Regions from separate parts of the Paraburkholderia sp. SARCC-3016 genome, predicted to be linked through region 1. Evidence: predicted binding sites of a transcription regulator. Region 1 holds the regulator's gene; the other holds the start of a gene.
What was found. Region 1 encodes LexA, which represses DNA repair genes until DNA is damaged. Its sites were predicted from a motif close to ACTGTATNNNNATACAGT; they were not measured.
Positions count from the first base shown of each region.

Region 1 (4,394 bases):
TGCCGGCATGGACTCTCGCGATGGTGGATGGGCGCGGGCAACACGCCGCTACTCGATCGCGTGTCGTGCAGCATTCTCGTTGCGTGTTCGTCGCCTGGCGAGGAGCAGTCGGCCGCAGCATGAGGCTCGCGCCGGCAGAGCCGGCGCTGCCTACTCGCCGAGATCGACTGCCGTAAGCTTCCACGTGAAGAGCCTCTCGCGATGGAAAATCGCGGCATAGCGCGTGTTGCCGACACCGTGCCGATACGTGACGACGAACTCGTTGATGCCGCGATAGCCGGCCGTGGTTTGCGGAGGTTGAGGCGGCTTCGAGCCGTTCGCGGCCGATGCTGTCGGTGCGGATGATGCGGCTGGAGCAGAGGGCGCAGCAGCGGGGTTGCCACTGTTTGACGGCGAATCGGACGACGAAGCGGACGACGAAGCCGACGCGTCCGGCGACGCAGGCGGGCGCTCGCCCGGTTCACCACGTGGCGGCATCCCGTTGAGCAGCGCGGCGACGCCGTCCGGCGTCGCATACGCGTCGACGAGCGGCCCGATCAACGCGACACCGATCATTGCGCCCAGCGCGGCGAGCGGATTGCCGTGACTTTCCGCGTCGATTCTGCGTCTTAGCAAGCCCCCGAGCTGTTCCTTGAGACTCTCGCGAAACGCCGGGAAATCGACGTATTCGTTGACTGTTGCTGCATCGCGCGTGTCGGCTGCGCGTTTCAGGCGGTCAAGTGCGATATACGGCGATGCATACGCGAAGGCCAGTGCGATCAGGACAACGATGACGACGACCGTGACCAGCACGGACCGCCTGACGCTGCCGGTCATCTTGTGATTCATGCGGCAACTGATGCGGTCATTTATCGCGCGTTTCGCGCAGCCTGTGCGAACCATCATCGTGCGGGACGTTCCTTTCATGGGGTGAACGGGGTGGTTTACCGTGGACCCCGTTCTGGCTGAAACGATCCCGCAATCTCATGTAGTTCATCGCGCCTCGGCCGTTCGCGACATGCGCGTTGGCGACATGCGTTGGCGACATGCGTTGGCGACATGCGCGTTGGCGATGAACGAGCGCGCTCACGCTGCTTGCGCGTGCTCCTCGGCGATGCAGCGGTCGATCATGTTGCACACGGCATCGACGGTGCCGACCATGATAAGCCGCGACGGCCCGTGATAAACACGCACCGGCGCGCGGCGTGCGGGCTCGGCGTTGAGCGCGGCGTTCAGCGAGACGCGTGCAAACGCCGGTAGCGACGATGGCAACGACGCGTCGGCTTCGACCACCGACTGCTCGTGCTCTTCGAAATCGAACAGCGAGCCGGTACGTGGCACATGCATCGCATCGAGCACGGCGCATGGCACGAGGTTGCGCAGGTGGCGCAGACGGCCGAACTGACGGAAGGGCAGCAAGCGGGCAAGGCGTTCCATGAATCTCTCCAGACGGTATCCGAAACTGAGCGAAACTGAGCGAAAAACTGAGCCGAAACTGAGCCGAAACTGAACGGAAATCCGCTGACACTCGACGCCAGATCAGCGGAAAATCACAATTCACCTGGCCGGATCAGGCCGACCGCGATGCCTTCGAGCGCGAAATCCGCACTGCCGGCCTCGACGAAGATGTTTTCGTAATCGGGGTTTTCGGCGATCAGTTCGATGCCGTTCGGCCGCCGCTTCAAGCGCTTGACCGTGACGTCGTCGCCAAGGCGCGCAATGATGATCTGGCCGTCTTTTGCTTCGCTGCGCTTTTGCACCGCAAGCAGATCGCCGTCGAGAATGCCGGCGTCGCGCATCGACAGGCCGCGCACCTTCAACAGGTAATCGGGTTTGCTGGAGAACAGCGCCGGATCGCACGCATAGTGCTGCGCGATGTGCTCCTGCGCGAGGATCGGGCTGCCGGCTGCGACACGGCCGACGAGCGGAAGCGACAACTGCATGAGCGCCGCATGCGGCAGCGTGAACTGATGAGGGGCGTCTTCCTGCCCAGCCAGCAGCCGGATGCCGCGCGACGCGCCGGCAGCGAGTTCGATCACGCCTTTGCGAGCCAGCGCGCGCAGATGCTCTTCTGCCGAGTTGGCCGAGCTGAAGCCCAATTCGGCCGCGATCTCGGCGCGCGTGGGCGGAAAGCCCGTGCGCTCGATCGCGCGGCGGATCAGATCGAAAACCTGCTGCTGTCGTGCGGTGAGTTTGGTCATGGCGCCACTGTATGGATGAACAGGTGACTGTATTTTTATACAGTATGCGGCGCTTTTCAAGCTTTACTTTAAGTTCGTGTGCCGATGCGCCCTCCGGCAAGCCCAGCCCTTTCAACGTCGAAAACCGCGTTCGAACGCGGTATTCGACCCATCGTTACCACTTTTGCGTATTAAAAAATGAAGAAACATTATTTTTAATGATGAAGCGCCGCAGATAGACTGGCTGCACATCGATATGAGGCCCGGCGGAGTAAGCAAATCGCGGGCGTGGGAAACAGCAGCGAGCGGAGAAAACATCAATGAACGGTCGGACTACGGGGTTTGCACATAGCGCGTCTGAGCGCACGACATCGGCGACGCCAAACAAGGCGGCACGGCGCGGGGCGACGTGGCGCTCGACACAGCGCGCGAAGCAATTCTTCGCTTCGCTGGCCATCGGTGCGGCCGCGGTGCTCGGTCTGGCCGCACAGGCGCATGCTGATACGACGCTGCTCAATGTGTCGTACGACCCGACGCGCGAACTGTACCAGGACATCAATGCGGCATTCGGCAAGCAATGGAAGGCGCAGACCGGCGAGTCGGTCACCTTCAAGCAGTCGCACGGCGGCTCGGGTGCACAGGCGCGCTCGGTGCTTGACGGGTTGCAGGCCGACGTCGTGACGCTCGCGCTCGCCTACGACATCGACGCGCTCGCGAACAAGGGCCTCGTCGACAAGGACTGGCAGAAGCGCTTGCCCGATAACGCCTCGCCGTACACGTCGACGATCGTATTTCTCGTGCGCAAGGGCAACCCGAAACACATCAAGGACTGGGACGATCTGGTGAAGCCGGGCGTCGCGATCGTGACGCCGAACCCGAAGACATCGGGCGGCGCACGCTGGAACTATCTGGCTGCATGGGCCTATGCGCTGCATCAGCCCGGCGGCAACGAGCAGACAGCGAAGGCGTTCGTGTCGAAGCTCTACAAGAACGCGGGCGTGCTCGATTCCGGCGCGCGCGGCGCGACGACGAGCTTCGTGCAGCGCGGTATCGGCGACGTGCTGATCGCATGGGAAAACGAGGCGTTTCTGTCGATCAAGGAGTTCGGACCGGACAAGTTCGAGATCGTGGTGCCGTCGGTCAGCATTCTCGCGGAGCCGCCCGTCGCGGTGGTCGACAAGGTCGTGGACCGCCATGGCACGCGCAAGCTCGCCGAAGCGTATCTGAAGTTCCTGTACAGCGAAGAAGGCCAGGAGATCGCCGCAAAGAACTTCTACCGTCCGCGTTCGAACAAGGTGCCCGCGGCGCTGACCGAAAAGTTTCCGAAGCTTAAGCTTTACACGGTCGACGATACGTTCGGCGGCTGGACGAACGCGCAGAAGACGCACTTTGCCGACGGCGGCGTGTTCGATTCGATTTACTCGCCGCAGTAGCACTCGCGCTGCGGCGGATGCAGTCAGGCAAGCGCGCCTTCGGGCGCGCTTTTGAGCGTGTAACCGAAATGCCTGTTGCGCAGTGCGCGCACTGTGCACAACAGCGACCGGGGCAAGACTTTTGAAAGAGTACCCAGCATGACGACGTTGACCTTCCGCAAGCCCAGTGCGTTGCCGGGCTTCGGCCTGACGCTCGGCATCACGGTGGCTTACCTGAGCCTCGTGGTGCTGATCCCGCTTGCGTCCACGTTCCTCAAAACGGCAACGCTCGACTGGAGCCAGTTCGTGCGCGCGGTCGGTTCGCCGCGTGTGCTCGCGTCATACAGGCTCACGTTTTCCGCGGCGCTCGGCGGCGCATTGATCAACGCCGTGTTCGGTTTTCTCGTCGCGTGGGTGCTCACGCGCTATACGTTCCCGTTCAAGCGTGTCGTCGATGCGATCGTCGATCTGCCGTTCGCGCTGCCGACCTCGGTGGCCGGCATCTCGCTTGCGGCCGTCTATGCGGGCAACGGCTGGATCGGCCGGTTTCTGGAACCGCTCGGCCTCAAGATCGCGTTCACGCCGCTCGGCGTGCTCGTCGCGCTGACGTTTATCGGCTTGCCGTTCGTCGTGCGCACGGTGCAGCCGGTGCTCGAGGAGTTCGAACGCGAGCAGGAGGAAGCGGCCGCGTGCCTCGGCGCATCGCGCTGGCTGACTTTCCGGCGCGTGATCCTGCCGGCCGTGTTTCCGGCGCTGCTGACCGGCTTCGCGCTCGCTTTCGCGCGCGCGCTCGGCGAATACGGCTCGGTGATTTTTATCGCGG
Region 1 covers NZ_JAVHZD010000007.1:72,696-77,089, forward strand. The annotation lists gene QYH69_RS09115 (universal stress protein) at 1-123, shown strand, start outside; gene QYH69_RS09120 (DUF2939 domain-containing protein) at 151-828, opposite strand; gene QYH69_RS09125 (hypothetical protein) at 1,066-1,416, opposite strand; gene lexA (transcriptional repressor LexA) at 1,530-2,180, opposite strand; gene QYH69_RS09135 (sulfate ABC transporter substrate-binding protein) at 2,480-3,592, shown strand; gene cysT (sulfate ABC transporter permease subunit CysT) at 3,731-4,394, shown strand, end outside.

Region 2 (4,394 bases), on a different contig from region 1:
AACAACAGCAGCAGCAGCGGCAGCCGCGCTAGAGTGGGGCGCGCTCTGCTCCGCGCCCGCGGCCGCTTGCGCGATCACACCCGGGTGTCTGCTCGAGGCTCGCTCATTCCCACATCTTCCTGAGCTTCGCCGCAATTTCCACTTTGGCTTGCGCGGCAGCCGCCAGCCCTGCCGCGGTCGGCGCGGCGGTCACCGCCACGGGTGGCCACGCGTAGGCGTCGAACAGCGGCACCAGGTCCACTGGAATAAACCGTGTACGCGATGCCCATACGTGCCGGTCGCCCAGATGCGTCTGGTTGTGCACGTAGAAGCGCTGCGGCACGACGATATGCAGATCTTCCTTCGCGCGCGTCATCGCGACATACAGCAGACGCCGCTCCTCGTCGATCTCTTCGTCGCTGCCCGTGGCGAGGTCCGACGGAATGCAGCCGTCGACGCTGTTGAGCACGAATACGTTGCGCCATTCCTGGCCTTTGGCGGAATGAATGGTCGACAGGATCAGATAGTCCTCGTCGAGCAGCGGCACGCCGGACTCGCCGCTCGTCGCATCGGGCGGATCGAGCGTCAATTCGGTCAGAAACCGTTCGCGCGACGCATAGGTGCCGGCGATGCTTTCCATTTGCAGCAGGTCCGCGTGACGCACCATCGCGTCTTCGTGATTGCGCTCGAGATGCGGTTCGTACCAGCGGCGGATCAGCTCGAATTCGGCGGGCCACACCGACTTGCGTTCGTTCAGCGTCGACATCAGTGCGACGAACGATGGCCAGTCTTCCTGCGCGCGCGGCGGCGGCACGAAGCCGGCGAGCGTTTGAGCCGTGGCGGTGCGCGCCGCTACAGGAGCCGCGTCGCCGACCGCGGGGTTGCCAGCCGCCGAAACGCCGGCCGACGGAGCCCCGGCCGCCATGTCCAGCACGCGCGCCGCCGTGGCGGGCCCCACGCCCGGCAGCAACTGGACGACGCGAAAACCCGCCACCCGGTCGCGCGGATTTTCCGCCCAGCGCAGCACCGCGAGCACGTCCTTCACGTGTATCGAGTCGAGAAACTTGAGTCCGCCGAACTTGACGAACGGAATGTTGCGCCGGGTCAGCTCGACCTCGAGCGCGGCGCTATGGTGCGCGGCACGAAACAGCACCGCCTGCGACTTCAGCTTGACGCCGGCTTCGCGCGCGGCCAGCACCTGTTCGACGACATAACGCGCCTGCGCGGCATCGTCGGCGACCGTAACCAGGCGCGGCCGCTGCGCCGACGCCTTGTCGGTCCACAAGTTCTTCGTGAAGCGCTCCGACGCGAGGCCGATGACCGCATTGGACGCCGCGAGAATGGGCTGCGTCGACCGGTAGTTGCGCTCGAGCGTGACCTGCTTCGCCGGCGGGTCGAAGTGCGCGGGAAAATCGAGGATGTTGCGCACGGTCGCGCCGCGAAACGAATAGATCGACTGCGCGTCGTCACCGACGACGGTCAGGCCGCGGCCATCGGGCTTCAGCGCGAGCAGGATCGACGCCTGCAACCGGTTGGTGTCCTGATATTCGTCGACGAGCACATGGTCGAAGCGGCTCGACAGATCGGCCGCGATCGACGGCTCGGCCGCCATATGCGACCAGTAAAGCAGCAGATCGTCGTAGTCGAGCACGCTTTGCTTCTGTTTCGCGTCGACGTACGCGGCAAACAGCACGCGCAAATCGGCTTCCCATTCGCGGCACCACGGAAAAGTGCTGTTCAGCACGTCGCCGAGCGGTGCACCCGTATTGACGACGCGCGAATAGATCGCAAAGCAGGTCGACTTCGACGGGAACCGCCGCTCCTTTCCCGAAAAGCCGAGTTCGTGGCGCACGAGGTTCATCAGGTCGGCGGAGTCTTCGCGATCGTTGATCGTGAAGGTCTGCGCGAGGCCGATCAGATCAGCGTATTCACGCAGCAAACGCGCGCCCACGCTGTGGAACGTGCCCGACCACGTCAAACCCTGGGCGAGCGCCGCGCGCGCGCCGAGCGCGTCGCCGGCGATGCGCGTGACGCGGTGCGTCATCTCGAGGGCGGCGCGGCGTGAAAACGTCAGCAGCAGAATGCGCCGCGGGTCCGCGCCCTTGACGACCAGATGCGCAACGCGGTGCGCAAGCGTGCTTGTCTTGCCCGAGCCCGCGCCCGCGATAACGAGCAGCGCCCCGGGGGCACGCGTGGCGTCGTCGGCGCCGTATTCGACGGCGGCGCGCTGTTCGTCATTGAGTCTGGCTAGCCAGGCGGCGGCGCCCGACGCGCCGGCACGCGAGGCAGAAGCGCCGGGCATATCGGCGCCGGACGCGGCAAAGGCGGATTCGGACGTGGAAGCGGCGGCGGAAGGCACGGCGTGCGAACGGAAACGAAGTGAGGGCGACGCATACTGTATATCCATACAATGTACGGCGACAAGCGCCCTTTTTTCGGCACGCACGCCGCCGCCTGTCACTCCTGCTTCTTCGCGTCCTTCACGCGCGCATCCGCCGCGGCCTTATTGGCATCCGACTGCGCGTCGGCCTTCTCCCTGTCTGCCTTCGCCTGGGCCACCGCAGCCTTCTTGTCGGCCTTCGCCTGTTCCTTCGCGGCCTTGTTATCGGCGTGCGTCATCGGCTCGGCGGCCGGATCGTGCGACGTTTGCGCAAAGGCGAACGTCGACACGCTGCCCACGATCAATGCGGCAAGCAACCGGTTTGTCGATCGGGTCATCTGCTATCCCTCCTTCAGTCAAGGTGATCGGTAAGCGCGGCTAGCGCGCGTTCAGTCAGTGTTTGGTCTCGTCATCCGGCACCTGCGTGCCGTTGCCCGATTGCGAATCGATCTTCAGCTGGTTGGCGGCGGCCTGCCGGTCTGCCGCGCGATTGATCTTCGCGTTCTTCAACTGTTCCTTGTACTGCGCCTTCGACGCCTTCTTCGCGTCGTGATACTCGGCATTGGCGCGCGCGTCGGCATCGCGCTTCTGCACGAGCGGATCAGGCGGCGTCGGGGCGGTCAGCGTCTGCCGCGGCGGTGTGCCGGCCGGCGTCGGCGCGGGCATTTGCACGCCTTGCGCGGCGGGCGCCGTGGCAGGCGCATTCGGCGGGGTGCCCGACGGCATGGTGGTCGGCGCGCTTTGCTGCGCGATCTGGGCTGCTTGCGGGGCCGGCGCTTGCGGCGACGCGGGCACCTGATAAACCCGGTTGGGCTGACTCGCCCCGGTAACGCGCTGGCTACCCGGCTCGCTACCCTGGCTCGAGGTCTGCGCGACGGCGCCGGTCGTGGCCAGCGCGGCAATGGTGCTGCCGATCAGCAGCGAACGAAGCTCGGTCATGGCGATCCTCTCTGAAGTTGTCGGCTGGACGCAGCGCCTCGGCGCACATCCGGCACTTGTTCGACCCGATGCAAAACGCAGCAGGCTCTTCTACCGACAGCGTTTTTCTGAGTGAAGTTCGTAATCAACCGCCGTTGTTACTGATGGTTTCATTCTCTGACAACTGCATAACATCCGGTTGCGCGCGAAGTCTTCGAGTCTTCGGAACAAACCCGCTCGCGCGTCACGCCGCAGGGCGACGCCCCGCTCGCTTTCGCTTATGATGCGAATCCTTTCCGATGCATCGCGCGTCGTCCCGCGACGACATGCGTTGTCCTTTTCCGCAACTGCCATGCCCAACCTCGATTTCACGCTGACCGGCGATTACGTCGAACTGCACAATCTGCTGAAGCTCACGGGCCTCGCGGACAGCGGCGGGTCCGCCAAGGCGCTCGTCGCATCGGGTGCGGTGAAAGTGGACGACCAGATCGAACTGCGCAAAACGTGCAAGATCCGCGCGGGCCAGGTCGTGCTGCTCGGCGATACGCGCATCGCAGTCCACGAAGCGTGAGCGCCGCGATCGCGTGCGCGCGGCGATTGCGCACCGGGCGCTTCGCGACGTTTGCGATCGAGGCCGCGCCGCCCGGGCACCCGGCTTCGCAAAAATTCCGCACCATGAACGTGCGTGCTGATCGACAGCCGCCGCGCGACGCAATAAGCTGTTCGCTTTGACAAAAACATTACATGCCGCGCGCGCCGTGCATGCGGTGCCGCGCCACGCTGCCGTCATGTCCCAATCCGGTCTGTCCCCCCCGCTTGCCGGGCCGCCGTCGCTGACGCGTCACGCCGCCGACACCGCGCGCCTCGCCGCGCCGCTCGCCATCGCGCAGCTGTCGCAGATGGCGATGAGCGTCACCGACACGGTGCTGCTCGGCTCGCTCGGCCCCGATGCGCTCGCCGCGGGCGGCCTCGGCGCGAACCTGTTCTTCTTCGTCGTCACGCTGCTGCAAGGGGTGCTGACGTCGGTCAGCGTCAGCGTCTCGCACGCGCGCGGCGCGCAGGCCGACGAGCGCGTGCCGGACATCTACTGGACCGGCTTCGTGCTCTCGATCCTGCT
Region 2 covers NZ_JAVHZD010000045.1:3,763-8,156, forward strand. The annotation lists gene QYH69_RS31910 (DUF4088 family protein) at 1-32, shown strand, start outside; gene QYH69_RS31915 (ATP-dependent helicase) at 104-2,281, opposite strand; gene QYH69_RS31920 (hypothetical protein) at 2,437-2,697, opposite strand; gene QYH69_RS31925 (hypothetical protein) at 2,753-3,298, opposite strand; gene QYH69_RS31930 (RNA-binding S4 domain-containing protein) at 3,630-3,848, shown strand; gene QYH69_RS31935 (MATE family efflux transporter) at 4,066-4,394, shown strand, end outside.
Region 2: QYH69_RS31915 (ATP-dependent helicase) is a predicted target of LexA. The motif match lies at 2,374-2,391, and genes of this name have one in related genera.